DNA from 2 places in the Leucobacter albus genome. Region 1 is predicted to be linked to the other one. Evidence: predicted binding sites of a transcription regulator. Region 1 holds the regulator's gene; the other holds the start of a gene.

Region 1 (14,491 bases):
AGATCAGCGTACGAGAACGACTCAGACACCCGCGACAGCAGGTAAGCGAGCCCCGCCGGGTCGATCGCGCCCCCAAGCGGCCGCTCGCCAAGCTCCCGGCGCACGAGCCACTCGACGGTCGCGAGAAAGCGCCGCTGAATGGGGCTCTCCTTCGTCGTCAGCAATCTGAGCGCGCGGGCGGGCTCGCGCCGCAGGAACGTTCGAAAGTAGGTCGCGTTAATCAGCCCGTCGACAAACTCCGTGAGCATCGCGACCAGCCGCGGTGCCCCCGACAGGTGAGCTGAAGCCTGCTCGGCCTGCACCCAGGTCGGCACCGCGAGCGACCACAGCACCTCGCTCAGCAGCGCGTCACGGTTGCCGACCCAGCGAAACAGAGAGGTGCGATCAACCCCGAGCTCCGCCGCGAGTTCTCCCATCGAAATGCGGTTCCCCTCAATGAACGCTTCGCGCGCGCGGTCGAACGCGCGCACGGCGTCGTCTCGGGTGTCGAGGCGATCAGAGAGCAGCGACGGGGCCGCCTCGAGCCCCACCCGCGCAATGTGCGCGCCGTCTATGCTGTGCATCCGTTTACTCTATCCGGCGACTATCGTCACGGTGCAACAAATTCAAAAACAGTGTGCACATTCTGAAATATGATGCATACTGGACACGGTCGCTGACGACCGGAGGGCCGACGAGACCGCCTCAGGCGCGTGCGTCGCACCGGTTGCGAGCGATGCAGCCCGGGCGCGCAACGACGCCGCGCCGATCCGCCACCAGAGGAGCCCCCATGTCAGAGGCATTTATCGTTTCCACCGCACGATCCCCCATCGGTAGGGCCCGCAAGGGCTCGCTCGCGTCGCTGCGCGGCGACGACCTCGCCGCCGCGATGGTGCGTGCGGCGCTCGACAAGGTCCCCGGCCTCGACCCCACCCGCGTCGAAGACATCATCCTCGGCACCGGCCAGCCTGCTGGCGAGCAGGGCTTCAACCTCGCCCGCATCGTATCGGTGCTCCTCGGCCTCGACACCGTGCCCGGCACGACCGTCAACCGCTATTGCTCCTCGTCATTGCAGAGCACGCGCATGGCGTTCCACGCGATCAAGGCGGGTGAGGGCGATATTTTCGTCTCGGCAGGCGTCGAGATGGTCAGCCGCTTCACCCAGGGCATGGCAGATGCCACCCCCGGCATCAACATCGAGAACCCGGTGTTTACCGATGCCGTCGCGCGCACGCAGGCTCGCACCGCTGCGGGCGCACCGACCTGGAGCGACCCGCGCGAGGCCGGGGCGCTGCCAGACGCCTACATCGCCATGGGGCAGACCGCCGAGAACGTCGCCCAGCTCCGCGGCATCACCCGCGATGAACAAGACGCCTTCGCGGCCCGCTCCCAGCAACGCGCCGAGGCGGCGATCGCGTCAGGCTTCTGGGAGCGCGACATCACACCGGTCACGCTCCCCGACGGCACCGTCGTCTCGGCCGACGACGGCCCCCGCCCGGGAGTCACCCTCGAGGCCCTCGCAGGGCTCGACCCCGTGTTTCGCCCAGACGGCACCGTCACGGCCGGCAACTGCTGCCCGCTCAACGACGGCGCCGCGGCCCTGGTTGTCGTCTCTGAGCGCATCGTCAACGAGCTCGGGCTCGAGCCCCTCGCGCGCATTGTCTCCACGGGCGTCAGCGGCCTCTCCCCCGAGATCATGGGTCTCGGCCCGGTCGAGTCGTCACGCCGCGCGCTCGCAGGCGCAGGCCTGTCGATCGACGACATCGACCTCGTTGAGATCAACGAGGCCTTCGCCGCCCAAGTCATTCCCTCGGCCCGCGAGCTCGGCATCGATGAGGAGCGGCTGAACGTGCACGGCGGCGCCATCGCCGTTGGCCACCCCTTCGGCATGACGGGGGCGCGCATCACCTCGACGCTCATCAACGGGCTGCGAGAAACGGGCGGGCGCTACGGGCTCGAGACCATGTGCGTTGGCGGCGGGCAGGGCATGGCGATGGTGCTCGAGCGGGTGTAGCCCGCACCACCGCACCGTTAATCACTTCCGCACTCCGTCACACCAGCATCACGACCCACTTGAGAGGACACCTCACATGACACGCACTGCCATCGTTACCGGAGCGGCCCGCGGCATCGGCGCCGCTACCGCCATTCGTCTCGCAGCCGAGGGCCACGCCGTCGGCGTGCTCGATCTCGACGAGGCCGCCTGCGCCGACACGGTCTCGGCAATCACCGAGGCCTGCGGCCGCGCCATCGCCGTCGGCGCAAACGTCGCGGACGGCGCCGCCGTCGCTGCTGCTGTCGCCCGTGTCGCCGAAGAGCTCGGCGCCCCGACGATTCTCGTGAACAACGCCGGCATTATTCGCGACAACCTGCTCTTCAAGATGTCGGAAGACGACTGGGATGCGGTGCTCGGCGTGCACCTGCGCGGCGCCTTCCTCATGAGCCGCGAGGTGCAGAAACACCAGGTCGAAGCCGGGTGGGGGCGCATCGTCAACCTGTCGAGCACCTCGGCGCTCGGCAACCGCGGCCAGGCCAACTACTCGGCAGCGAAGGCCGGCATGCAGGGCTTCACGAAGACGCTCGCGATCGAGCTCGGGCGCTATGGCGTCACCGCAAACGCAATCGCCCCTGGCTTCATCGTGTCAGACATGACCCGGGCGACCGCCGAGCGCATGGGGGTGTCGTTCGACGAGTTCGTCGGGCACATGGTCGCAGATATTCCGGTGGCCCGCGCTGGGGAGCCCGGCGACATTGCCAACGCTGTCGCGTTCTTCTGCTCCGAGGCCGCTGGCTTCGTCTCTGGCCAGGTGCTGTACGTCGCGGGAGGGCCCAAAGCATGACGATCACCGTTGCCACACCGGCGGAGCTCGCGGGCAAGGTGGGCGAGACCGCGACGGGCGGCTGGCTCTCGATCGATCAGCAGCGCATCGACGCGTTTGCGCACGCGACGGGCGACGAGCAGTGGATTCACGTCGACCCTGAGCGCGCAGCCAGCGGCCCCTTCGGCGCAACGATCGCCCACGGCTACCTCACGCTGTCGCTCATTCCCCACCTCGCCGGCGGGTTGATGGCCGTCGAGCGGCTTGCGATGGCCGTGAACTACGGCCTCGACCGGGTGCGCTTTCTACGACCCGTGACGGTGGGCTCACGGGTGCGAGCCACGATCGAGATCACCTCTGCCGAAGAGAGCCGACAGGGCTGGCGAGTCGGCAGCCGCACGACCGTCGAGATCGAGGGCAGCGAACAACCGGCCCTCGTCGCCGACACTATAGCGCTCTACGTGCCGGAGCGGTAGCCGCAGGCGCGGGCGGGGCTGGGTGCGCCGCGGGCTCGCCCCGCTACGACGCGAGCCTGGGCACGACGCGCATCGAATCGACGCGCTCGGCGATGACACCCTCGCGGGCCCAGCGCTCCTGCAGCCCGGCGAGCATCGCGGTGAGTGCTTCGCGATCGAGGCCATCGTCGATGAGCAGATGCACCTCGGTCTCGGGCGCCGTGAGGTCGCCTGCGGGGTCACCCGGCAGCAGGGCGAGCGCGCGGAGGGAGACCTCGCCAGCCGCCCCAGCCAAGAAGGCGTCGCGCACCACCGGGTCGGCCCAGGCGGGCGGCCCCGTCTCGCCGAGGGCGACAGCCTCGAGTTCGGGCCGCCGAATGCCAAACTGAGTGCCGGGCGACCCGGGGTCGACGATGATCAGGTCAGTGCCCTCTTGCGCCGCCGCTATCGCGGCCTGCGGGCCGGGCACCGGAATCGGGCGCGACCCGGGGTTCCAGCGCTGCATCGCGGCCACCGATGAGAACACCGGCATCACGCGCCGCCCATCGGGGCTCGCGACAGTCACGATCGAGAGCTCCTGGGTCTTCTCGACGATGCGACCGTCTGGCGTCTCCCCCAGCTCGCCGGCCTCGGCGAGCAGCGGCACCAGCACGCGGCAGCGCGACAGCTCCATGAGCACGGCCTGGCGCAACGTCGACAGCTGTGCAATGACCTCGGGCGCCGCACCGCCTGCGCGGTAGCCCTCGGCCGCAGCCCGCATCGCGGCGAGCGCGGTGGCGAGCGCTGGCGGGGTCTCGCCGTCGTCGTCGGCGAACGCGGTCTCGTGGTGGTCGAAGGTGCGACCCGCCCACGGAAACCCCGCCGAATCGGCTGCCCCGCCGGCAACCAAGCTGTCGGGCACGCCCGTCGCCCTCGGGGTGTCGCCGGTCGACGGCAGCTTCTTGATCGCCATCTCGCGCCCCGCGCTACCTGCCAGCTACGTCGAGCGCCGCTGGCAGCGTAAACGCACCGTCGTACAGCGCCTTGCCGATAATCGCGCCCTCGACGCCGTGCGGCACGGCCTCGCGGAGAGCCGCGATGTCGTCGAGGCTCGAGATGCCGCCAGAGGCGATCACCGGGCGATCGGTGCGCGAGCAGACCTTCTTGAGCAGTTCGACGTTCGGGCCGGCCATCATGCCGTCTTTCGTGACGTCGGTGACGACATAGCGCGGGCAGCCCGCCTCCTCGAGCCGCTCGAGCACGTCCCACAGGTTTCCGCCGTCTTCGGTCCAGCCGCGGGCCGCGAGGGTTTCGCCGCGCACGTCGAGGCCGACGGCGATCTGCTCGCCGTAGTGGGCGATCACGGCGCGAGTCCATTCGGGGTTCTCGAGGGCGGCGGTTCCGAGGTTGACGCGGGCGGCGCCCATCTCGAGGGCCGCTTCGAGGCTCGCGTCGTCGCGGATCCCGCCCGAAAACTCGATCTTCACCCGGTTCCCGGCCCTGGCGATGATCTTGCGCGCGATGCCGACGTTGGAGCCGCGCCCAAATGCTGCGTCGAGGTCGACGAGGTGGATCCACTCGGCGCCCTGCTCGATCCAGTCCATTGCCGCGTCAACCGGGCTGCCGTAATTGGTCTCGGTGCCTGCGGCCCCCTGGGTGAGGCGCACGGCCTTGCCGTCGACCATGTCGATGGCGGGCAGCAGCTGCAGCTTCGGGCTCGTCGCGAGCTCGGTCATTGGTTCTCCTTGATGGGGCGTGCGGGGGTGAGCGAGCCGATCCAGTTGCGGAGCAAATGGATGCCGGCCTCGCCCGATTTTTCGGGGTGAAACTGGGTCGCGCTCAGCGGGCCATTCTCGACCGCGGCGACGAACGGCTCGCCGTAGTTCGACCAGGTGACCCTCGGAGCGGTCGCGGGCGTGCGCCCCTCGAGCGACCACTCGGTGGCCGCATTGGAGTGCACGAAATAGAAACGCTCGGCCTCGATGCCCCGCAGCAGCACCGAGCCTTCGGGTGCCTCGACGGTGTTCCACCCCATGTGGGGCAGCGTCGGGGCTTCGAGCTCTCGCACCGTGCCCGGCCACTCGCCGAGGCCCTCGGTCTCGACGCCCCGCTCAATGCCGCGCTCGAACATGACCTGCAGCCCGACGCAGACGCCGAGCACGGGGCGACCGCCCGCGAGCCTGCGGCCGATGAGCTCGTGGCCCTGAATCGCACGCAGCTGCGCCATCACGGCGTCGAACGCACCGACACCGGGAACGAACAGGCCGTCGGCGCCGAGCACGCGCTGCGGGTCGCGAGTGAGCTCGACCTCGGCGCCGGCGCGCACGAGCGCCTTCACCGCAGAGTGAACGTTACCCGACCCGTAGTCGAGCACTGCGACGCGCGGGGCATCGCCTCCGCTCACAGCGCGCCCTTGGTGGAGGGAATGCCGGTCACCAGTGGATCCTTCGCTTTTGCCGTGCGGAATGCGCGCGCGAAGGCCTTGAACTCCGCCTCAGCGATGTGATGCGGGTCGCGGCCCTCGATGAGGCGCAGGTGCACCGACAACCTCGCGTTGAGGGTAATCGCCTCGAAGAAGTGCCGCACCATCGAGCCCGTGAAGTGGCCGCCGATGAGGTGAAACTCGAACCCCTCGGGCTCGCCCGAGTGCACGAGGTACGGCCGACCCGAGATGTCAACGACGGCCTGCGCGAGCGCCTCGTCGAGCGGCACGAAGGCGTCGCCGTAGCGCGAGATGCCGCGCTTGTCGCCGAGCGCCTCGAGAATCGCCTGGCCGAGCAGAATGCCGGTGTCTTCGACCGTGTGGTGCACGTCGATGTGCACATCGCCCTCGGCGCGCACTGTGAGGTCGGTGAGCGAGTGCCGCGCGAACGCGGTGAGCATATGGTCGAAGAACGGCACACCGGTTTCGATATCTGCTTCGCCGGTACCGTCGAGGTTCAGGGTCAGTCGAATAGCGGACTCACTGGTGGCGCGCTCAAGCGTCGCGATGCGTGCAGCTTCGGTCATGCTCTCGATCCTATCGCGAGGCATCGCTCTGGCGCTGCCTGGCCCGCCAGCGCATCACGGCCCAGATGCCCAGCCCGGCGACGGCTGCGACGCCGAGCACAACGAGGTCGGAGACGCCAGCGGTCGCCCGCATCACGTTCGCCTCGACGCCCGCCTGGGTGCTCGCATCGAGCATGCCGCCAAACTTTTGCGCCCCGTCGGTTGCGAGCATGAACACGCCCACCGCGATCGTGATGAGCCCGCCGATCACGTTCGACCAGGAATTGCGCCACCGCCCGATCACGAGCTCGCGCGGTCGCATCAGCTTACGCACCCCGGGTATGCGGTTCCACACCAGCGCAAGCAGAGCGAGCGGCACCGTCATTCCCGCGGCGTAGAGCAGCATTGTTGCCCCGCCCATGAGCGCGTTGCCGCCGAACGCCGCCATCGCGAGCACGGCGCCGAAGATGGGCCCCGCGCAGCCCCCGGCGAGCCCGTACACGGCGCCGAGCGCGTACACGGAGGCGACCGAGGTGCCCCGGGCGCTCTGCTGCTTGGTGAGCGCCGGGAGCGGAATGCCGAGCAGCATCACCGCGCCGAGCACGATGACGAGAACCAGCACCCACGTCATGAGGCCGCTGCGGTTGGCCGCGACCCACGCGCCGAGCGTACCGGCGAGCAGGCCGAGCGGCACGAGCGTCGTCGCGAGGCCAAGGAAGAAGGCCCCCGTGCGCGAGGCGAGCTCGCTCGGCCCCTGAAACGCGTACGCGAAAAACGCTGGCAGCACCATCACCGAGCAGGGGCTCAAGAGCGCGAGCGTGCCGCCGAGAAACGCTCCGAGCAGGCTGAGATCCACCGCGCGACGCTCCCTCTTCGCTAGTTCTTCTTTGCCTCGCGCGCCGCAGCCACCGCGGCGTCGAGCTGGTCACGGAAGGTGTCGACAGGTTGCGCGCCGCTCATGACCTGCCCGCAGTTGCTCGTGGCGAAGAACGGTACGCCCGTGACGCCGATCGCCTGCGCCTCGGCTGTGTCCTTGCGCACCGCGTCTTCGAACTTGCCGCTCTCAACGTCGGCCGTGAATGCGGCGATGTCTGCCACGCCAGCGGCCTTCGCGAAGCCAACCAGGGCCTCGAGGTTGAACTCGCCGTTCTCGTCTTTCGCGCTGTCGGGTGCGTGGTACACCTCATCGTAGAACTCGAAGTACCTGCCCTGATCGCCAGCTGCGCGCGACGCTGCGGCAATGAGAATTGAGTTCTCCCCGCCAACGAGCGCCGCGTCGTGAATCTCGAGCCGCACCTTGCCGGTCTCGACATACTCTTCGATCAGCACGGGCAGCGTGTCGCGCGAGAACGAGCCGCAGTAGGGGCAGCGGAAGTCGGTCCACTCGTGGAGCACGACCGGCGCGTCGACATCGCCGAGAGCGCGCGGGTCGTCGGGGTCGCGCCTGTCGGTGACGGGGCAGGAGTCAGCCGACTGGTCGGCCCCGCTGGAGTTGCCCGCACTGTTCGCCGATTCGCCACCCGAGCGAGGCGCGGCCCCCGCGCTGCCCGTGAAGCCCTGCGCGCCGAGCGCAGCAACGAGCAGCAGCGAGACACCGGCGAGAATCACCGTGGCGAGGCGCATGCGCCGGTAGCGGCGTTCGAGAGCGGGGCGGTCGAGAGCTTCAATCGGCTGCGGCATACCGTCGAGCCTAACGGGCTTTGCAGGGAGCTTCGCCCAGGAAGTGTTCACGAGCGAACCTGCGGGGTACTGCGATGGGCTTAGACACTCCCCGCCGGGCCGAAGGCCGTGATCGCGTCGATCACTACCTGCGTCTCTTCGGCAGTGCCGGCGGTGATGCGCACGTGCCCGGGAATGGCGAGGTCGCGCACCAGAATTCCCTGGTCGCGCAGGCGCTCGAACACGGCCCCAGGGTCTCGGAAGCCACCGACGAGCAAAAAGTTCGAGCCCGACTCGTGCACGACGTAGCCGAGACCGCCTAGGGCCTCGCCGAGCCTGTCACGCTGCGACCTGATCTCGTCGACGGTCGCTAGCATCGCGGCCGAATGGGCGACGGCGGTGGTCGCCGCCGCCTGCGTGAGGCCCGACAGGTGGTAGGGCAGCCTCACAAGCCGCAGCGCATCGACCACGGCGCTGTCTGCCGCGAGGTAGCCGAGTCGCACGCCGGCGAACGCGAACGCCTTGCTCATGGTGCGGCTGACGATCAAGCGGTGCCTGCCTGGCAGCAGCGAGATCGCGGTCTCGGTGTCGGTGTCAAACTCCTTGTAGGCTTCGTCGACAATGAGAATGCCGTCGAACGCGTCGTAGGCGGCGCGAATCGTCTCGAGGCTCATCGGGGTGCCCGTCGGGTTGTTGGGCGCGCACAGCACCACGATGTCTGGCTTGTGCTCGGTGATGGCCGCGACGGCGAGCTCGGGCGAGACCGTGTAGTCGTCGGCCCGTGGCACGTCAACCCAGCCGGTGTCGGTGCCGTCGGCGAGCAGCGGGTACATGGAGTAGGTCGGAGTGAAGCTCATGAGGGTGCGGCCTGGGCCACCAAACGCCTGCAGAATCTGCTGCAGCACCTCGTTCGACCCGTTAGCCGCCCACACCTGCTCCGGGGTGAGCCCGTAGCAAAGGTAGCCCGCGAGCGCCTCGCGGAGCCCCATGAACTCGCGGTCGGGGTAGCGATTCACGTTGCGAAGCGCTGCTGCGAGAGCCTCGGTGGCGTCGGCGATGAAAGCCTCGGGGAGCGGGTGCGTGTTTTCGTTCACGTTCAGGCTGACAGGCACCGCTGCCTGCGGCGCGCCATACGGCGCCTTGCCTACGAGATTGTCACGGAGGGGAAGATCACTGAGTTCGGCCACTCGCCCAGTCTAGCCAGCCGCCGCCGGCCGGTGAGCATGCGCCCCGTAGCCTGTGAAGCATTGGACGATCAGAACGCAATCGAACTAGATCGGCGCGGTTCGAGGCCCGTCGACGCAGCGACCCGGCCCGGCGTTCGCGCCGGTCGCGCCGGTCGCGCCTTGTGTGTGTCTCGCTACTCGCCGAATCTTCTGTTCGCCGACCGCGGCGTTTACCCGTCTTACTGCTCGATGAGCGCACCGCACACCGGTCGCGCTATGCGCGAGTCTTGCTACTCGCCGATCGCGGCGAACGTGAGGTCACTGCCCTCGAAGCGCAGCGGCACCGCGATCGAGTCGCCAGCACGCAGGTCTGCGGCATCGATCTGATTCAGCCGCTGCAGCTCGGCGACAATGTCGCGAGGGTCTGCGGCGGGGTCGAGCGCCGAGGCAATGCTCCACAGCGAGTCGCCCGACTGCGCGAGCACGTAGGGGAACTCTTGCGAGCTCACCGTGCCGTTTGCCTCTGCGCCCGGCGCTGCGAACGCCGCAGCCACACCGAGCGCCCCGGCGATCAGCACCGTGGCGAGGCCACCGAACACGATGCGCCCGCGCCTCGTCAGGCGGAGCTTGGCGGGGCCGGCCACGGTCGAAGCAGCCGCGCCAATGCGGGGGCTCAGCGGGGTAACGATTGCCGTTGCAGTCATGAGGAGTTCCTCTCTCGAGATTGTTCGATCACACTTCAGCAGTTCGAACATCTATTTCGAATATATCTTCGAATGAACGAAACCGCAACCGCAAACTTCGAACAAATATCGCAGCTATTCACACGACACTCGAACGAATGTTTGCCCCGCCTCGAATATCCGAGCTAGGGTTTCGAACAACGAGTTCACCCAATCAGTGACCTCCGACATTCACGCTCACCCCGGCCTGAGCCCCCGAACCCCCCTGAGCAGCCGCGCTCCGGCGCACACGACGACCGCACCACGAGAGGACGAGCGATGAGCGATCTGGCCTCAGCGCCGCGAAAGCCGCTGACAGAGAAGCAGCAGGCGATCCTGGAGTTCATCGCACGCTCGGTCGAGTCACGCGGGTACCCACCGAGCATGCGCGAGATCGGAGACGCCGTCGGGCTCTCCTCACTCTCGAGCGTTACGCACCAGCTGAGTCGGCTCGAACTCGGCGGCTACATTCGCCGCGACCCCAATCGGCCGCGGGCACTCGAGATTCTCGTGGAGCTCGCGGTCACGAGCAGCGCGCTTGCCGACTCCCCCTCGGTCGAGGCACAAGAGACTGCCTTCATCCCGCTCGTCGGCCAAATCGCCGCAGGCGTGCCAATCACGGCCGACCAGCAGGTCGAAGAGATCGTTCCGCTCCCCCGGCAGCTCGTCGGCGACGGGCAGCTGTTCATGTTGAAGGTCGTCGGCGAATCGATGATTGACGCTGCAATCTGCGACGGCGACTTCGTCGTTGTGCGCCAGCAGCGGGAGGCCGACAATGGCGACATCGTTGCCGCCATGCTTGACGGCGAGGCTACGGTCAAAGTCTTCCGCAGGCGCGACGGCCACACCTGGCTACTGCCGAGAAACAGCGCGTTCGAGCCGATTCTCGGCGATCACGCCGAGGTGCTTGGCAAGGTTGTCGCGGTCTTCCGCTCCGTGTAGCGACGCGCACCGCCCAGCACCAGAAACCCCCTGCAGAAACAGGGGGTTTCTGCATTCCCACGGCCCGAGCCCGCGCGCCCGAGCCTATTGAACGCAGATCACCCCGGTTTCTGCAGCCAGCGCCCCGCCGCGCACGGACCCAACCCCACAGCTCGCACGCAGCCGCGCCCGCAGCAACAGCGCGGAACGCCAAACTACACCATCTTGATTTGTTAGACGCAGTCCAACTAACATGTTGGTATGCGCTCCATCACCGCAGCTGGCCCGGTCACGCCAGCGCCGCCACCGTGGCCCGCCCCCGCCCAATCGCACCGGGCAACCCCGAGGTTTGTGACAGCCGGGCTGGCCCCGAACTTCGTCGACTACGCGCTCGGCCTCGAGCTCCAGGCCGAGGCCAGCGCCCGGCTGAGCCAATCGAACCCACCAGCGGGTTCGAACCCACCAGCCGCATCACACCCACCAGCGGGTTCGAACCCACCAGCCGCATCACACCCACCAGCGGGTTCGAACCCACCGGCCGCATCACACCCACCAGCCGATTCGAACGAAGTGAGTGCACGGAGCAACCCAGCCGCGCTCGCGCGACCGGGCGACGCGCACGACGCCGGCACGGTGCTCCTGCTCGAGCACACTCCGGTCTACACGGCTGGCCGCCGAGCAGAGGCGCATGAGTACCCGAGCGACGGCACGCCGGTCGTCGCCGTGAATCGAGGCGGCAAGGTCACCTGGCACGGGCCCGGCCAGCTCGTCGCCTACCCGGTGATTCGGCTCGCGAGCGGCTTTGGCGGGGCCGACCTCGTGCGCGCGCTCGAGGGCGCGCTCATCGCGGTCGTCGCCGAGTTTGGCATAGCGGGCACCCGCGTCGACGGCCGCACCGGAGTGTGGACCGAGCTGCGGGCCTCAGCCGCACCCGCACCAACACTCAGCAAGCTCGCCCAGATCGGCATTCACGTCAGCCGGCGCATCGTCACGCACGGCATCGCGCTGAACTGCAGCAATGACCTCGCCCCGTTCGCAAACTTCGTACCGTGCGGCATCACCGACGCCGGGGTCACCACCCTCAGCGACTGCGTCGGGCGCACCGTCACTCCCGCCGAAGTCGCCCCGGCACTCGAGCGCCATCTCGCTCCCGTACTCGAAAGGTTCGCCGTATGAGCGCCCAGATACTCCCCGCAACGGGCACGCGCCCCGAGCCCGAGCAGCGCAGGCTGCTGCGGGTCGAGGCCAAGAACGCTGAGACCCCCATCGAGCGAAAGCCCGAGTGGATCAAAACGCGCGCGAAAACCGGCCCCGAGTACCTTGCCGTGCAGCAGCTCGTGCGCTCCGAGGGGCTGCACACGGTGTGCGCCGAGGCGGGCTGCCCGAACATCTACGAGTGCTGGGAAGACCGCGAGGCAACGTTTCTTATCGGCGGCTCCATCTGCACCAGGCGCTGCGATTTCTGCCAGATCACCTCTGGTAAGCCGCTCCCTCTCGACCGCGACGAGCCGCGCCGCGTCGCCGAGTCTGTGCGCACGATGGGGCTGCGCTACGCGACAATCACGGGGGTGACGCGCGACGACCTGCCTGACACCGGAGCGTGGCTGTACGCCGAGACGATCCGCCAGATTCACGCGCTCAACCCCGGTTCGGGGGTCGAGGTGCTCGCCGACGATCTCGGGGGTCGACCAGAGCACCTCGCGCAGGTGTTCGAGGCTGCCCCCGAGGTGTTCGCGCACAACCTCGAGACCGTGCCGCGCATCTTCCGGCGCATCAGGCCTGGGTTTCGCTACGAGCGCTCGCTCGAGGTGATCGCCGAGGCGCGCGACGCGGGCATGATCACGAAATCAAACCTCATTCTCGGCATGGGCGAATCGCGCGACGAGGTGTCGGCGACGATGCGTGAACTGCGCGACGCGGGCTGCGACATCCTTACCCTCACCCAGTACCTGCGCCCGTCGAAGCTCCACCACCCCATCAATCGTTGGGTGCGCCCCGAGGAGTTCGTCGAGCTCACCGCCGAGGCCGAGGCGCTCGGGTTCGACGGCGTGCTCGCCGGGCCGCTCGTGCGATCCTCGTACCGCGCGGGTCGGCTGTGGGCTCAGACGATGCAGCGCAAGGGCCGCGCGGTGCCAGCGGAGCTGCGACACCTCGCGGAGCGCGCTGCCGGCGCAGACGTCACGGCAGACTTCCCGCAGGCCGTCGCCACGGTGTAAGGGGCAACCCGCAACGCGGACCGCAGCACCCAGCACCTCCCCGAACCGCGCAACCCCTAGACCAACAGATCCAGCTCCTCGAGCACCGCGAGCACCTGCTCGTGCCGGTTGAACGTGTAGAGGTGGATCGACGGCGCGCCGCCGGCGAGCAGCTCGCGCGCGAGCGAGATCGTGTGCTCGACCCCGAGCTCGGGCGCGAACCCGCCGGCCGCCTCCATCGCGCGCTCGAGCGAAACGGGCGCCGGGCGCCCCGCGAGCGAGGCGACCTTGCGCAGTTGCCCGCTCGTCGAGACGGGCATGAGCCCCGGCAGAATCGGCATCTTCAGCCCGGCGGAGCGGGCGGCGTCAACGAAGCCGAGGTACTCCTCCGCTAAAAAGAACAGCTGTGTAATCGCAAACTGCGCCCCCGCGGCCTCCTTCGCGAGCAGCCAGTCAATGTCGGCCGACTGCCCGCGCGACAGCGGGTGCCCGTTCGGGTAGGCGGCGACAGCGGTGCGCCCGACACTCGTGAACGCAGGCCGCTCGGCCCGCGCCTCGGCGATGAGCTCGGTGAGTTCGAGAGCGCTGAGCGACCCGGCAACCTCCGGGCTCGTTTCGTCGAGCCCGCGAGGTGGGTCGCCGCGCAGCGCGAGGAAGTCGTGGATGCCCGCGTCCATCACCCGGTGGATCGTCTCGCGCACAACCTCGCTGCTCTCGCCGACCGTGGTGAGGTGCGCGAGCGGCAGCGCCTCGGTGTGGTCGCGCAGGTAGGCGAGCAGGTCGAGCGAGGCGTCGCGGTGCGACCCATTCGCTCCGTAGGTCACCGAGATGAAGTCGGGGCCGACCGCAGACAGGTGCTGCACGGAGTTGCCGAGCGCGAGCGCCGCGGCCCCAGACCGCGCCGGGAAGACCTCGAACGAGAAGCGCGCGCGGGTCGGGGCACTGCCGGTGAGCAGGGTCGCGTTCATGGTGTGCCCTCCGTCGCCGGTGCGGATCCGCCACCGCTGGCGGCCGAGCCCACGCTCGAGCCGCCGCGCTCCGATCCACCAGCCACCGCACCACCAAGCACCGAACCACCAAGCACCGACCCGCCGAGCACCTCACCGGCAAGCTCCGTGCCGCGCACACGCGCGGCGACCTTCGCGAAGGCGACGTCGCGCGCGTGGTCAGGTGAGCCGTGCCGCGGTTTCTCGTCGATGAGATACGGCGAGAAGCCGCAGTCATCGGTCGAGCCGAGCAGCTCGGGCGGCACGAACCTCGCCGCGCGCACGAGCTGGTCGCGCACCTGTTCAGCGGTCTCGAGCTTCGGGTTCGTCGGGTTCGTTACGCCGAGCAGCACCCGGGGTGCCTCCCGACCAGCGGCCGCGAGCGCCGAGATTTCGCGGCCTACGAGCCGCGCGACGCGGTCGGGCTCCTTCTCGCTCGCTGCCTGCACGAGAAAGTAACCCGCCTCGATCTGAAACAGCTCGGGCAACAGCTCGGCGTAGTCGACGTCGGCGCTGTGCGCGGAGTCGTTGTCGTTGCCGGGGCAGGTGTGCACGCCGACGTGCGCGCGCTCGGCGTCCGTGAGCTCGCCGAGCACGCGGTTGAGCAGCTCGATGAAGCCCG
Region 2 (14,491 bases), 470 kb from region 1:
CCGCGCGCTCGAGCGCCGCAACGCCCGACGCGAACGGCGTGCTGCGCTGCGGCACGACAATCGCCGACCCGGGGGCTGCGCCTGGCACGAATGTCTGCAGCGCCTGGTGGTCGAGCGGGTCGCGCACTCGGTTCGGGTCAAGCACCCGAATCACGGGCTGCGGCGCGCCGCCCTGCAGCGCGGAGGGGCCGTCTTCGAGCCGCGTGACGCCGTTCACCGCGAGGTGCACGATCTGGGCCGGGCCAGCCGGCGCAGCGCTTCGCCCGATGAGCGGAGCGGCGATGAGCGGTGGAAGGTGTGCTGGAACGTCGTACTGGGGAACGATGGTGCCGCGAGCGACGCGCCGCCGCTGCCGCTCGGAGCGCACGACGAACGGAATTGCGATGCCCCCGGCAGCGGCGAGCCCCGAGACAATCAGGGGGAGCGCTTGGAGGGTGAAGCTGGGGCGGCGGTTCGGCGGCTGCGCAAAGGCTCCGGGGGTGAGCCCGACCGCGAGCGTCACGCCGTGATCGCGCGAGAGCTCCATCGGAGCGATGGTGATTGGCGCATCGGGGGTGCCTGTGCCCGTGAACGAGCATCGCGCCCCGCCAAGAAACAGGCCCGAATAGCAGGCGATGTTGCCGTCGAGCGCGGTCGCGGTTTCTGGGGAGAACGTGACCTCCGCCGTGAAGCTGTCGATGCGTGGGCCGTGGTCGGTGCCCATGAGATCCCAGTACAGTTCGTCGCCGGGGCCGTCGTCGACGGGAAGTATGACGTCTGAGAGCGTGTACCCCAGCACATACGTTTGCTCGCCGTGCACGTAGTTCGCATCGCCGATGCCGACGAGTCTCGCACCCTGTGCGTCGCTCACCCTGAACGGCACCGCGCGGCCGGCCTCGTCGGTGACTGAAAAGTCGCGGGGGTCGGTGCTCCACCCCGCGTAATCGATGGGAATGCCGCGCACGATGCCGCGGTTGACGTCGGAGTCGGGAAACTGCGCCGTGATCGTCTCGGTGACCCGGGCGACCGATCGGCCCGCCGCGTCGGCGCTCACGCTCAGCTCGACGTGCCAGGCGGAGTAGTAGTAGTCGTCAACGCTCGCCGCCGCGGGTGGCGGATCCGCGGCTCGAAGCGGCACCGTGCCAGGAGGGGCAAACAGCGCCCCAAACGCCACCACACCGGCGATGAGGCCGAGACCGAGCGCACGCGCGGCGCGGCGTCGGAGCGAACGCGCGGCACCAACCGGGTTCAGGCCGCCCACGTCACCGCCCACCCGAGAAACCGCCGCCGCCGCCACCACCAGCGAAGCCCCCTCCGGTCGAACCGCCCGCGCTCGAGGAGGTGTAGCTCACCGCGCTCGACAGCGACTCGGTGTAGCGGGAGAGCGTGCTTGGCAGAGCGGCGATGCCGTGGGCTGCAAGGCCCGGGTACCAGTACGGTACGTACCCGGGCTCCATGCTGTAGCGCGTTTCGAGCGCCCGCGTCCACTCCGACTCGAGCTTGAACAGCATCGCGTAGGGCAGCAGCCTCTCATACAGGTGAATCACGGCTAGGCCGTCGACCTCGCGCCGCTCGGCGCCCGATGCCGACTGCAGCACCCGAATTCGGTCGGCCTCGGCAACCTCGATGAACATGCGCACCCCAGCGAGGTACTCCCTGGCATCGGCGCCCGCCTGAGTGTGCACGGTGTGCCGGGCCAGAGCGAACGCGCCGGCCGCGCCGAGGAGAAAGCCGACGCTCACGAAGAGGAACGGGAGGGCTGGGCCGCGAAACACGAACCCGACGATCCCGAAGCCAATGAGCACGATGCCGAGCGCGAGCGTGGCGATGCCGAGCGGCCGCGCGCTGGGAGCTGAGGCCCGCTCGAGGTAGCCGCGATCCTTCGCTGCCTGCGCGCCCGCCGCCGTGAGCGCGGTCATCGCCTCGGCGAACTCGGTGCTCTTCTGCGGTAGTGTGCGGGCGTCGCCAGCGACGCCCCCGGGCACCAGGGTCTCGAGCGCGCGGCGGTCAAGCGCATCGACGGCCCGGCTCGGGTCGACGACGCGAACCACCTGCGTCGGCTTCGAGCGGCCGCTGAGCTTGCCGATCTTCTCGCCGTCTTCGAGCCTGGTCACGCCGTTCACCGCGAGGTGCACGATCTGGGCCGGGGCCGGCGACTCGAGCGCGCCGCCCGCGAGCGACGCAGCGAGCAGCGGTGGGAGCTCCCTTGGCACGTCGTACTGCGGCACGACGACCCCGCGCGCGGTGCGCTTGGCGCGTTTGAAGCGCCCGACGAGCACGCTGCTCGTCACTCCGGTGGCGAGGCCAGCTGCGCCAATGAACATGGGCGCGAAGTCGAGCGCGAAGTTTGGCAGTCGCTGAGCGGGCTGCGCGATCGTGCCGGGCGCGAGGCCGACCGCAACGGTTACGCCCTGCTGCCGCTCCAGGCCGAGGCCGCGGAGCACGAGGGGGTCGGCCTCGCTGCCCGCGCCCTCGAGCGAGCACTCTGCGGTGCTCTGCGGCGCTCCCCAGTAGCATCGGGCATCGCCCGTCAGCGCTGGAGCGAGCTCCGGTGAGAACGAGACCTCTGCGCTGAAGTCTCCCACCGGCTGTAGGTGCTCGAAGTCCATGATGTCCCAGTAGAACTCGTCGGCCGCGCCGTCGTCGCGCGAGAGCACCACGTTCGACATGGTGTAGCTGATCACGTAGGTCTGCAGGCCGTGCACGAAACTGTCGTCGCCGACGAGCACGATGCGAAAGCCGTCTTCGTCTTCGACCTCGAACGGTACGGGCACCCCCGCTGCGTCGGTCACGGTGAAGTCGCGCGGGTTGGTGCTAGCGCCCTGGTAATCGATGGGAATGCCCCGCACAATGCCGCGGTTTTGGTCTGACTCCGGGAATCGGGGTGCCACGGTTTCGGTGACGTTGGCGACGGCGGTGCCGGCCGCATCGACGTCGATCTCGTAGGCGACGTGCCACGTTTCGTAGCTGAAGTCTTCGGTGTCGGCGTGGGCCGCAGGGGCGCTTGCCCCGTGCACGCCGAGCGTCGCAGCAATCAGGGCACAAGAGGCGAGCGCGAGCGAAGCGATTCTGGGGAGTTTTCGCATATCTTCGAGATTACGCTAAACTTGCCGCATGCTGTTCGGCTCGCTTCTTCTTAGCTGCCGCGACGAGTCCTCGACTTCGAACTAATTCAGTCTCAGGCCTTCCTCGTCGCGGTGTTTGTGTTTGGCTGAGCGAACGTTACGAAGAAGGAACACGTTATGAAGAACATGCAGCAGCCCTCCGGTATGCCGACTCACCGCTACCGCCCGTACACCGAGATCATTCCCGTCGACCTGCCAGACCGCACCTGGCCGACGAAGCAGATCACCCAGGCGCCGCGGTGGTGCGCCGTTGACCTGCGCGACGGCAATCAGGCACTCATCGACCCGATGAGCCCGGAGCGCAAGCGCGTGATGTTCGACCTGCTCGTGCAGATGGGCTACAAAGAGATCGAGGTGGGCTTCCCCTCGGCCAGCCAGACCGACTTTGACTTCGTGCGCCAGCTCATCGAAGAGAACGCCATTCCCGACGACGTCACGATTCAGGTGCTCACGCAGGCCCGCGAGCACCTCATCACGCGCACGTATGAATCGCTCATCGGCGCGAAGCAGGCGATCGTGCACCTGTACAACTCGACGTCGATTCTGCAGCGCGACGTCGTGTTCCGCTCCGATCGCGAGGGCATCAAGCAGATCGCCGTCGAGGGTGCGAAGCTGTGCAAGGCGGCCGAGCCGATCGCCGCGGGCACCGAGATCTACTACGAGTACTCGCCCGAGTCGTACACGGGCACCGAGCTCGAGTATGCGGTCGAGGTCTGCAATGCCGTGCTCGAGGTGTTCGTGCCGACTCCCGAGCGCAAGGTCATCATCAATCTGCCCGCGACCGTCGAGATGGCGACACCGAACGTCTACGCCGACTCGATCGAGTGGATGGGCCGTCACCTCAACCACCGCGAGAACGTGATCTTGTCGCTGCACCCCCACAACGACCGCGGCACGGGGGTCGCGGCCGCCGAGCTCGGCTACATGGCCGGCGCCGACCGCATTGAGGGGTGCCTGTTCGGTAACGGCGAGCGCACGGGCAACGTCGACCTCGTGACCCTCGGCATCAACATGTTCACGCAGGGCATCGACCCGCAGATCGATTTCTCGCGCCTAGATGAGGTGCGCCGCACCGCGGAGTACTGCAATCAGCTGCGTGTGCCCGAGCGCAGCCCGTGGGCCGGCGATCTCGTCTACACCGCCTTCTCAGGGTCGCACCAAGACGCGATCAAGAAGGGCTTCGAGCGCATGCAGGCCGACGCAGACGAGGCTGGAGTCTCGATCGACGAGGTCGAGTGGGCGGTGCCGTACCTGCCCGTCGACCCGAAAGATCTCGGTCGCTCGTACGAGGCCGTTATTCGCGTGAATTCGCAGTCGGGCAAGGGCGGTGTCGCATACCTCTTGAAGACCGACCACTCGCTTGATTTGCCCCGCAGGCTGCAGATCGAGTTCAGTGCGGTCGTGCAGGGCGTCACCGATTCCGAGGGTGGCGAAGTGTCGAGCGACGCGATCTGGTCGATCTTCCAAGACGAATACCTTCCCTCCGTCGGCGCTGACGGCGCCGAGCGCTGGGGTCGCTACGAGCTGTTCCGCACCTCGTCGGTGAGCGCTGGCGACGGAGTGACCAACCTCACCGTTGAGTTCCGCGACGGCGACGAACAGCGCGAGGAGACGTCGAAGGGCAACGGCCCGGTCGACGCGTTCATCAATAACCTGAACGCCTCGGGGCACCAGGTGACGCTCTTCGACTACGTCGAGCACGCCATGAGTGGCGGCGGCGACGCGGTGGCAGCTGCCTACGTCGACCTCGAGGTCGACGGCCAGCGACTGTGGGGCGTCGGCATCGACCCAGACACGAGCCGCGCGACGCTCAAGGCGATCGTGTCGGCGGTGAACCGGTCGGTGCGCAACGCGGTTGTCGAGCGCGAGCAGGTCTCTGCGTAGCGTCACGGGCGCCCGTCGAGACGGTATGCAAGCGCCGCGCCACATCACAAGTTCGCACATATGTTCGAATTTGTGGTGTGGCGCGGCGGTGTTTTGGGGTGTTGCGCCCTAGGCTTAGCGTGTGATTGCTTCGTTGCGCGGTGAGGTGTTGGCCTCCGGGGTCGGTTGGGTTGTGCTCGGCGTCGGCGGTGTCGGCATGCGGGTCGAGGTGCCGGGCGGCCGAATGCCACGGCCGGCGGTCGGTGAACAGCTGTTTCTGCACACCTCGCTCATCGTTCGCGAAGACTCGCTCACGCTCTACGGCTTCGAGACCGAGGCCGAGCTCTGGGTGTTCGGCGTGCTGATCGGCGTCTCCGGGGTGGGGCCGCGGTCGGGGCTCGGCGTGCTCTCCGAGCTCTCGCCCGCAGAGATCGCGCGCGCTGTTGCCGCCGAAGATGACAAGCCGTTTCGCAAGGTCTCTGGCATCGGGCCGAAAACGGCGAAGCTCATCACGGTGTCACTTGCCGGCAAGCTGAGCTCGCTCGAGCTCGCCGACGACGCGGCTGCAGACCCCGGCGCGGTCGCGCCGCACGATGCGCTCACAGACGCGGTAACCGAGGGGCTGCAGGGCCTCGGCTGGGGTGAGGGTGAGGCTCGGCAGGCCGTGATCGACGCGCGAGACGCCGGCGCAGAGATGACGAACGCTCAGCTGCTGCGCGCCGCGCTCACGCTGCTGCAGCGAGGGCGCAGATGAGCCCCGCGGCTGGCCCGCAGCAGGCGGGGGAGCTGTCGCCGCAGGCGCTGCCCACCGAGGTGGGCTACGAGGGGGCCCTGAGGCCTGGCTCGCTCGCAGAGTTTGTCGGCCAGGAAAAGGTGCGCGAACAGCTTGGCCTGCTGCTCGGCGCGGCGCAGATCGAGGGGAGAACGCCAGATCACATTCTGCTTGCAGGCCCCCCTGGGCTCGGCAAGACGACGCTGTCGATGATCGTCGCGACCGAGCTTGGCGTGCCGCTGCAGCAGACCTCTGGCCCCGCGATTCAGCACGCCGGCGATCTCGCCGCTGTGCTCTCGGGGCTCACGCCAGGTGAGGTGCTCTTTATCGACGAGATTCATCGCATGGCGCGCAGCGCAGAGGAGATGCTGTACCTCGCGATGGAAGACTTCAAGATCGACATCATGGTCGGCAAGGGCGCAGGCGCGACGTCGGTGCCGCTCGAGCTGTCGCCGTTTACCCTCGTCGGCGCGACCACCAGGGCTGGTCTGCTGCCGAACCCGCTGCGTGATCGCTTCGGCTTTACGGCCCACCTCGAGTACTACGCGAACTCGGAGCTCGAGGGCGTGCTGAGCCGCGCGGCCGGGCTGCTCGACTTTCCGCTGCACGACGCGGGTGTTGTCGAGATAGCCGGGCGATCGCGCGGCACTCCGCGCATCGCCAACCGGCTGCTCAGGCGCGTGCGCGACTACACGCTAGTGCACGGCACGCAGCCCGACGAGCGGTCAGTGCGAGCCGCGCTGTCGCTCTACGACGTTGATGAGCACGGCCTCGATCGGCTCGATCGCGAGGTGCTGCGCATTATTGTGGAGCGGTTTGCCGGCGGGCCAGTCGGGCTCTCGACGCTCGCTGCCTCGGTTGGTGAGGAGGCCGAGACGATCGAGTCGGTTGTCGAGCCGTTCTTGATGCGCGCCGGGCTCATCGCCAGGTCGCCTCGCGGGCGGATCGCGACGACGCTTGGTTGGTCGCATCTGGGTATTGCCCCACCATCTTCTGACTCGTAGCGACGCGTGCAGCAAACACCGCTAGACTTGTGCGGTCCGCGCGTGTTCAAGGGCGCGCTCCACTACTTTGAAAGGGTCACCGCCTCATGGATCCGATGACACTCATTATGCTCGGCCTCGTTGCCGTGCTTATCTTCTTCATGTTCCGCAACAGCAAGAAGCGCCAGGCGCAGATGGCAGAGATGCAGAACAACATGCAGCCTGGTGCAGAGGTGATGTTGCAGTCGGGCATCTTCGGCACCATTCTTGCCGTCGATGACGAAGAGAACCGAGTGACCGTCCAGAGCGGCACCAGCACCCTCGTGGTGCACCGCAACGCTATCGGTCAGGTCGTGACCCCGGCAGATGCTCCCGTCGTCGACGACGAGCCTGGCGCGCTCGCACCAGACGATGACCCCGAGTTCGGTGAGCGCTTCACCTCGGCAGAAGAGAAGCCGGCAGCCGCAGACGAGCTTGCTGCAGAGGCCACCGACGCCGCCGTCGACGTTGACGGCGCGGCGACCTCCGAGAAGAGCGAAGACAAGAACTCCGACAAGGAGTAATTACCCGCTGGCGCGGTTTCCCGCGCCGCTACACTGAAAGCGAGACAGCTGTCTTGGCGAAACCATCAGTCGCGCCTGCGGTGAAGAGCGCCCGTCGCTCGCTCATCTTCTTGCTGGCGATCATCGTCGGCCTGACGGGCCTTATTACCCTTGGGGTGTATCGCAGCGATGCGACGTGGACCCCGAAACTCGCGCTCGACCTGCAGGGCGGCACGCAGATTCTGCTGGCGGCAAACCAAAATGACGGCAAGGCCGTCACCGGTGAGCAGCTCGACCAGGCAGTGTCGATTCTTCGCCAGCGCGTGAACGCTTCGGGCGTCTCCGAGGCAGAGATTACGACGCAGGGCAGTAACCACATTTCGGTTGCGATTCCCGGCAAGGTCGATGACGAGACCCTCCAGCGCATTCAGGCCTCGGCCGCGCTCGACTTCCGTGGCGTGTTCGTTGAGGCACCGGCCGAGGCCGGCGCCGCAACTCCCGAAGACGGCGCTGCCGTCGAGGGTGATACCCCGGCAGCGGATGCGAGCGCAGACGATGCGGCCGCGGAGGATGCAGCTGCAGAGAATGCGGCCGCGGAGGATGCAGCGTCGGAGGAGGCGGCCGCGGAGGATGCTGCCGCAGACGACGCTGCGACGCAAGAGCCGGCCGGCGATCTCTACCCCGACCCGCTGCCGAAAGACCCGGCAGATCAGGCCTGGCTGACGCCGGCGCTGCTGCAGGAGTTCGCGGAGTTCACCTGCACCGCAGACAGCGCGCTCGAGGTCGCGAATGCTCCGGCCGACAAACCGCTGATTACCTGCGACGAGACCGGGCTCCTCAAGTACATCCTCGGCCCGGTCGAGCTGACGGGCGATGTCATCACTGACGCCGTCTCGCAGCAGCAGGCCATGCCGAATGGTGGCGGCACCACCGGGTTGTGGGAGGTCGCGATCACCATGAACAAGGAGGGCGCGAAGTCGTTTGGCAAGGTGAGCACCAGGCTCTTCGGCCAGCAGCCTCCGCTCAACCAGTTTGCCTTCGTGCTCGACGGCAAGGTGATCTCGGCGCCGACGATGAACGCGCAGATTCTCGACGGGCGCCCAGCGATCTCGGGCAACTTCACCAAGGATTCGTCGAAGGTGCTCGCAGACCAGCTCAAGTTCGGCGCGCTCCCCATGAGCTTCACCGTGCAGAGCCAGGAAGACATCTCCTCGACGCTCGGCTCGAACCAGCTCCTTGGCGGGCTCATCGCAGGCCTCATCGGGCTCGGGCTCGTCGTCGTCTACTCGCTGTTCCAGTACCGCCTGCTCGGCACGCTGACGATCGCGTCGCTCGGCATCGCCGCGATTCTGACGTATCTGCTGCTCACGTTCTTCTCGTGGCGCCAGGGCTACCGATTGTCGCTTGCTGGCGTCGCCGGCATTATTGTGGCCATCGGCTTCACGGCCGACTCGTTCATCGTCTACTTTGAGCGCATTCGCGACCAGCTTCGCGACGGTTTCGGAATCACGGCGGCAGTCGAGGGCGGCTGGAAACGGGCATTCCGAACCGTGCTGGCCTCTGACGGTGTGAACCTGCTCGCGGCGGTCGTGCTGTTCGTGCTCGCGGTCGGCAACGTGAAGGGCTTCGCGTTTACGCTCGGCCTCACGACAATCGTCGACGTGCTCGTTGTCGCGCTGTTCACGCACCCGATGATGACGCTGCTTGCGCGCACCAAGGTGTACTCGGGCGGCTACAAGTTCTCGGGGCTCGACCCACGCCAGCTTGGCGCGGTCTACCAGGGCCGCATGGCCTTCCGTGAGCCCGTCGTGGCAACGAAGGGCAGCGCGAAGAAGGTCGCAAAGAGTCGTGGCGAGGCAGAGCGACGCCAGACCATCGCCGAGCGCAAGGCAGCCGAGGTTGCCGGCGCAGGAAAGGAGAGCTGAGATGGCTCGCTCATTCGCTGAATTCGGCAACGCCCTCTACACCGGCGAGAAGTCGATCGACTTCGTCGGTCGGCGCAAGCTCTGGTACACGGTCTCGGCTGTGCTGTTGATCATCGCCATCGTCGGCCCGTTTTTGCGCGGTGGCTTCCAGCTCGGAATCGAGTTCACCGGCGGCAGCCAGTTCCAGGTGCACGTCGCGAACAGTCAGGAGCGCGACCCCGAGGTCGCAGCCCGCGCCGTCGCCGAGAGCCTGCCAGGCAGCGCGCCGCGCATCTCGGTGCTCGGCCAGAACGAAGTTCGCGTGCAGACCGAGGCGCTGGATGATGCGCAGAACCGCGCGGTGACCGAGGCGCTCGCGAAGGGCTACGGCGTCGACACCGACGAGGTTACCTACTCGTTCATCGGGCCTGTCTGGGGCCAAGACATCACGAAGCAGGCGATCATCGCGCTCGTCGTGTTCATCTTGCTCGCGGCGCTGGTGATGGCCCTCTACTTCCGCACCTGGAAGATGTCGCTTGCCGCGATGCTCGCGCTCTTCCACGACCTCATCATCACCGCGGGAATCTATGGCCTAGCCGGCTTCGAGGTGACGCCGGCTGCGATGATCGGGTTCCTCACGATTCTCGGGTACTCGCTGTACGACACGGTCGTGGTGTTCGATAAGATTCGCGAAAACACGAGCCCGGGCGAGCTGAGCGACGCCCGCACCTTTGGCGAGGCGGTGAACCTTGCGGTGAACCAGACCCTCGTGCGTTCGATCAACACGTCGGTCGTCGCGCTGCTGCCCGTTGCCTCGATTCTGTTCGTTGGGGCCGGCTTCCTCGGAGCAGGCACGCTGCGCGATATCTCGCTTGCGCTCTTCATCGGCATTATCGCCGGCGCCTACTCGACGATCTTTGTCGCGGCCCCGGCTTACGCGCACATGCGGGCCGGTGACAAGGCTGTGCGGGAGCGCGACGAGCGCATCCTCAGGCTGCGTGAGCGTCAGGGCGAGGCCGACGATGCGAGCGCTGCCACTGCTGAGAGCACTGCGTCGCGCTAGTACTGCGCGCTTCGCGTGCCAGGGCCCCGTACACTGCGTGCGGGGCCCTGCTGCGTGCGGGGCCCTGCTGCGTGGTTCGCGGGCGCAGGGCGGTGGGTTGCGCGGCGTGGTGCCGCCCCTCGATTCCTGGAAATCGCACTCCCTGGTGTAGCGTTCTAACAGGTGAGGAGGCTGCGGTGGTGAGTTCAGACGCAACACAGGCGAGTACGACTTCGCTGCGCCGGTTGGTGCCGCGAATATTCTCACGCGGGGCCACGCACGGCGCGATCGAAGAAGTGATGCGAACGGTGCGTGCGAACTACCCGCGCGCCGATCTCTCGGTCATTTCGCGCGCCTATGACGTCGCGGAGCGAGCGCATCGCGGGCAGAAACGCAAGAGCGGTGAGCCCTACATCACCCATCCGATTGCCGTGTCCAAAATTCTCGCCGAGCTCGGCGTAGCGCCCGTCGCCATTGCAGCGGCGCTGCTGCACGACACTGTCGAAGACACAGACTACTCGCTCGAGGAGCTCACCCAAGACTTCGGTGAAGAGATCGCGATGCTCGTCGACGGCGTGACGAAGCTCGACAAGGTGAAGTACGGCGACTCGGCCCAGGCCGAGACCGTGCGCAAGATGGTTGTGGCGATGTCGAAAGACATTCGGGTGCTCGTCATCAAACTCGCCGACCGGTTGCACAACGCGCGCACCTGGGGGTTTGTCTCGGGCGACTCGGCAAAGCGCAAGGCGCAAGAGACGCTTGAGATTTACGCGCCGCTCGCGCACAGGCTCGGCATTCAGTCGATGAAGACGGAGCTTGAAGACCTGTCGTTCGCGGTGCTCAAACCGAAGCTGTACGCCGAGATTGAGAACCTCGTGAAGCAGCGCAACCCGCAGCGCGACGAGCTCGTCGGTAAGGTGATCGGGTCGATTGAGACTGATCTGCGCGATTCGCGAATTAAGGGCGAGGTCACCGGGCGGCCGAAGGAGCTCTATTCGATCTATCAAAAGATGATCGTGCGCGGCCGCGACTTCGATGACATCTACGATCTCGTCGGCATTCGCGTGCTCGTGAACTCGATTCGCGATTGCTACGCGGTGCTCGGGGCGGTGCACGCGCGGTGGACACCCATTCCGGGCCGCTTCAAAGACTACATCGCAACGCCAAAGTTTAACCTCTACCAGTCGCTGCACACCACGGTCATCGGGCCAGACGGCCGGGCCGTCGAGATTCAAATTCGCACCGTCGAAATGCACCAGCGCGCCGAGTACGGTGTCGCTGCACACTGGAAGTACAAGCAACGTCAGCAGGGCAGCGACAAACAGAGTAGCTCGAACGACATGGCCTGGCTCGCCCACATCTCGGACTGGCAGGCAGAGACCGAAGACCCGAGCGAGTTTCTCGACGCCCTGCGCTTCGAGATCGGGGCGAAAGAGGTCTACGTGTTCACCCCGAAGGGGCGCGTGATCGGGCTCCCGGCCGGAGGCACGACGGTCGACTTCGCCTACGCGGTGCACACCGAGGTCGGGCACCGCACGATGGGGGCCCGCGTCAACGGGCGCCTGGTGCCGCTCGAGACGGCACTGCAGAACGGCGACGTCGTCGAGGTGTTCACCTCGAAAGACCCCAATGCCGGGCCCAATCAGGCGTGGCTGAACTTTGTGAAGAGCAAGCGCGCTCAGAACAAGATTCGTCAGTGGTTCACGAAGGAGCGGCGCGAGGAGGCCGCAGAGACCGGCAAGCAGGAGCTCACCAAGGCCCTCAGACGCCAGAGCCTGCCGCTGCATCAGATCATGAACTCCGAGGCGCTCCAGCAGGTCGCGCTCCAGCTCAATCACGCAGATGTCACGACCCTGTACGCGGCGATCGGCGAGGGCAACGTGTCTGCGCAATCGGTCGTCGAGAAGGTCGCAGCGCTCCTGTTCGATGATCAGGCGTCGACTGAACCGGCCGCACTCGGAATTCCGCTCGTCGATACTCCGCGAGCGCAATCGTCTCGGGCGACCTCGAGCGGAGTCATCGTGAAGGGCGCGAGCGATGTGCTCGCCAAGCTCGCGAAGTGCTGCACGCCGGTTCCGGGCGACGAGATTCGCGGCTTTGTGACGAAGGGGCAGGGCGTGTCCGTGCACCGCACAGACTGCCACAACTTTCAGAACCTGCAGTCGCAGCAGGAGCGCATTGTCGAGGTGGAGTGGGCGCCGACCTCAAAGAGCGTCTTCCTTGTGCAGATTCAGGTCGAGGCCCTCGACCGTTCGGGGCTGCTGTCTGACGTCACGCGCACCCTGTCTGACCATCACGTCAATATCCTCTCTGCCTCGGTGAATACCTCGACCTCGCGGCTCGCAATCAGCAGGTTTCTCTTCGAGATGGCCAACGCCACGCACCTCGATCACGTGCTGAATGCTGTGCGGCGCATCGACGGGGTGTACGACGTCTACCGCCTCACCAACTAGGCGGGGAGCGGCGCGGCGCCGTGGAGCTCGCTGAGCCGGCGCTGAATGCGAGCGCGATCGGTGCGGCTCGCGCCCCGGGCCCGCCGCCGCACCTCGCTGCTCGACCCGGGTTCGGCAACGAACAGCAGCCTGCAGGCGACCCTGCGAGCCGCGCCGAACTGGGTCGGCGCTCTGAGCAGGTCGAACGCGGTGCGCGCGCGGCTCGTGACAGCGAATGCGGCGATCGCGACGAGGTCTTCCGGGAGCAGCCGAAACGTGCTCACGAGCACGTCTTCGCTAGCCCGCCGCTCGAAGCTCGCGGGGGCGCGCCCGCCGAGCGTCGCAAGTCGCAGCGGGGAGCCGGGGGAGCGCCTTGCTCCCCAGACCCAGGCTGCGGTGTCTTCGATGGCGGCGTAGCGGTCGCTGAGCTGCCCGCCGATCGCCGCGCAGCGCGCTGCAGGGGTCTCTGGCCACGCTACTGGCCTCAGGCCCGGGCCGCACTTCACCAGCGTGCCGGTGAGTGTCGCAGCCGAGCGAAGAGCTTGCGGCCAGTGGTCGACTCTGGGTACCTCGGGGTGTGGGCGCATGCAGACAGCTTCGCCGCTTGACCCGGCGAGCGCCAGGTCAAGCGGCGAAGTGTGGATAACTGCGGCCGAGGGGTTCGGCCGAGTACGCGACCGAACGAGTCGGCCGAGCGATGTGGCCGAGCGGATCGGCGCGGTGCGCTAGGCGTCTCCGAGCGCTGCCAGCCAGGAGCGCTGTGTCGCGAGCTTCTCTTCGGCTGCGGCCTTCGACTTCGCATCTTTCGCTGCCGCGATCTCGGCCTCTAGCTCCGCGATCGATGCCTCGAGCTGGCCGCGCAGGCCCTCGCTGCGAGCCTTGGTCTCTGGGTTTGTCTTCTTCCAGTGATCGTCTTCGAGACCCTTCACGTGGTCTTCGATGCGGCGCAACTGGCCCTCGATATCGCGCAGGGCTTCGCGCGGCACGCGGCCGACCTCGTCCCAGCGCAGCTGAATTGCAGTGAGCTGCTTGCGCGCCGCGGTGTGCTCGCTGAGCTCAAGAATCGGAGCGGCGTCGGCGAGAATCGCCTGCTTCTGTGCGAGGTTTTCCTGGTACTCCTCGTTGGTCTGGGCGACCTCTTCGGCCTTCGCCTGGTACAGCACGTCGCCGGCAGCCTTGAACCGAGCCCACAGCTGATCGTCGAGCTTGCGGCTGGCGCGGCCGGCCTGCTTCCAGTCATCGAGCAGGTTGCGGTACGCGGGAATGCCGTCGAGCCCACGGTCGGCCAGGGCCTCGGCCGAGGCGATCAGGCGCTCCTTGCGGGCCTTGACGTCTTTGTTGTTCGCGTCCATCTGCGAGAAATGGGCGCGGCGAGCGGTGTCGAAGCTCTGGCGGGCGGCGCGGAAGCGCTTCCAGAGCGCGTCTGCCTGCGGCTTGGGCACGTGGGGGCCCGAGCGCTGTGCGTTCTGCCAATCAGTGAAGAGCTGCTCGAACGCGGTGCTCGTGTCTTTCCACCTGATCGAGGCCTCGGGCTGCGCAGCGAGCTGCTCGGCGGCGACGGCGATGGCCTCGCGCTTGGCAACGGCCTCTTCGCGGGCAGCCTCTCGCTCCTGCTGTTGCTGCTCGCCGAACGCTGCTGCCTTGTCTGCGAGCTTTGCGACGCGCTCGCGCAGTGCGGCGATGTTGCCGACCGCAGCGGGCTCGACAAGCTGCTCCTGCAGCTTCGTCACGGTCGCGGCGACGGAGCCGTCAGCTGTGCCGCGGGCAATGCGGGCCTCAAGGAGCGTGACAGCCCCCGCGAGATCCGCAAACTTGCGTTCAAAGTAGGCGAGCGCCTCTTCGGGCGTGC

The links. Region 1 encodes LexA, which represses DNA repair genes until DNA is damaged. Its sites were predicted from a motif close to TCGAACANNTGTTCGA; they were not measured.
Region 2: a site for LexA is predicted at 5,041-5,056, ahead of ruvA (Holliday junction branch migration protein RuvA). Genes of this name have one in related genera too.

What each region holds. Positions count from the first base shown of each region.
Region 1 is NZ_BAAAKZ010000003.1:55,157-69,647, reverse strand. It holds gene ABD115_RS03960 (QsdR family transcriptional regulator) at 1-563, opposite strand, end outside; gene ABD115_RS03955 (acetyl-CoA C-acetyltransferase) at 770-1,993, shown strand; gene ABD115_RS03950 (SDR family oxidoreductase) at 2,070-2,819, shown strand; gene ABD115_RS03945 (MaoC family dehydratase) at 2,816-3,274, shown strand; gene ABD115_RS03940 (SseB family protein) at 3,318-4,205, opposite strand; gene priA (bifunctional 1-(5-phosphoribosyl)-5-((5-phosphoribosylamino)methylideneamino)imidazole-4-carboxamide isomerase/phosphoribosylanthranilate isomerase PriA) at 4,219-4,968, opposite strand; gene hisH (imidazole glycerol phosphate synthase subunit HisH) at 4,965-5,636, opposite strand; gene hisB (imidazoleglycerol-phosphate dehydratase HisB) at 5,633-6,241, opposite strand; gene ABD115_RS03920 (cytochrome c biogenesis CcdA family protein) at 6,252-7,076, opposite strand; gene ABD115_RS03915 (DsbA family protein) at 7,097-7,951, opposite strand; gene ABD115_RS03910 (histidinol-phosphate transaminase) at 7,981-9,066, opposite strand; gene ABD115_RS03905 (LysM peptidoglycan-binding domain-containing protein) at 9,336-9,749, opposite strand; gene lexA (transcriptional repressor LexA) at 10,047-10,709, shown strand; gene lipB (lipoyl(octanoyl) transferase LipB) at 11,259-11,864, shown strand; gene lipA (lipoyl synthase) at 11,861-12,904, shown strand; gene ABD115_RS03885 (methylenetetrahydrofolate reductase) at 12,961-13,851, opposite strand; gene ABD115_RS03880 (uroporphyrinogen decarboxylase/cobalamine-independent methonine synthase family protein) at 13,848-14,491, opposite strand, start outside.
Region 2 is NZ_BAAAKZ010000003.1:529,452-543,942, forward strand. It holds gene ABD115_RS06090 (DUF2207 domain-containing protein) at 1-1,252, opposite strand, end outside; gene ABD115_RS06095 (DUF2207 family protein) at 1,242-3,065, opposite strand; gene leuA (2-isopropylmalate synthase) at 3,222-4,988, shown strand; gene ruvA (Holliday junction branch migration protein RuvA) at 5,110-5,721, shown strand; gene ruvB (Holliday junction branch migration DNA helicase RuvB) at 5,718-6,743, shown strand; gene yajC (preprotein translocase subunit YajC) at 6,830-7,285, shown strand; gene secD (protein translocase subunit SecD) at 7,339-9,189, shown strand; gene secF (protein translocase subunit SecF) at 9,191-10,231, shown strand; gene ABD115_RS06130 (RelA/SpoT family protein) at 10,510-12,663, shown strand; gene ABD115_RS06135 (hypothetical protein) at 12,660-13,229, opposite strand; gene ABD115_RS06140 (DUF349 domain-containing protein) at 13,368-14,491, opposite strand, start outside.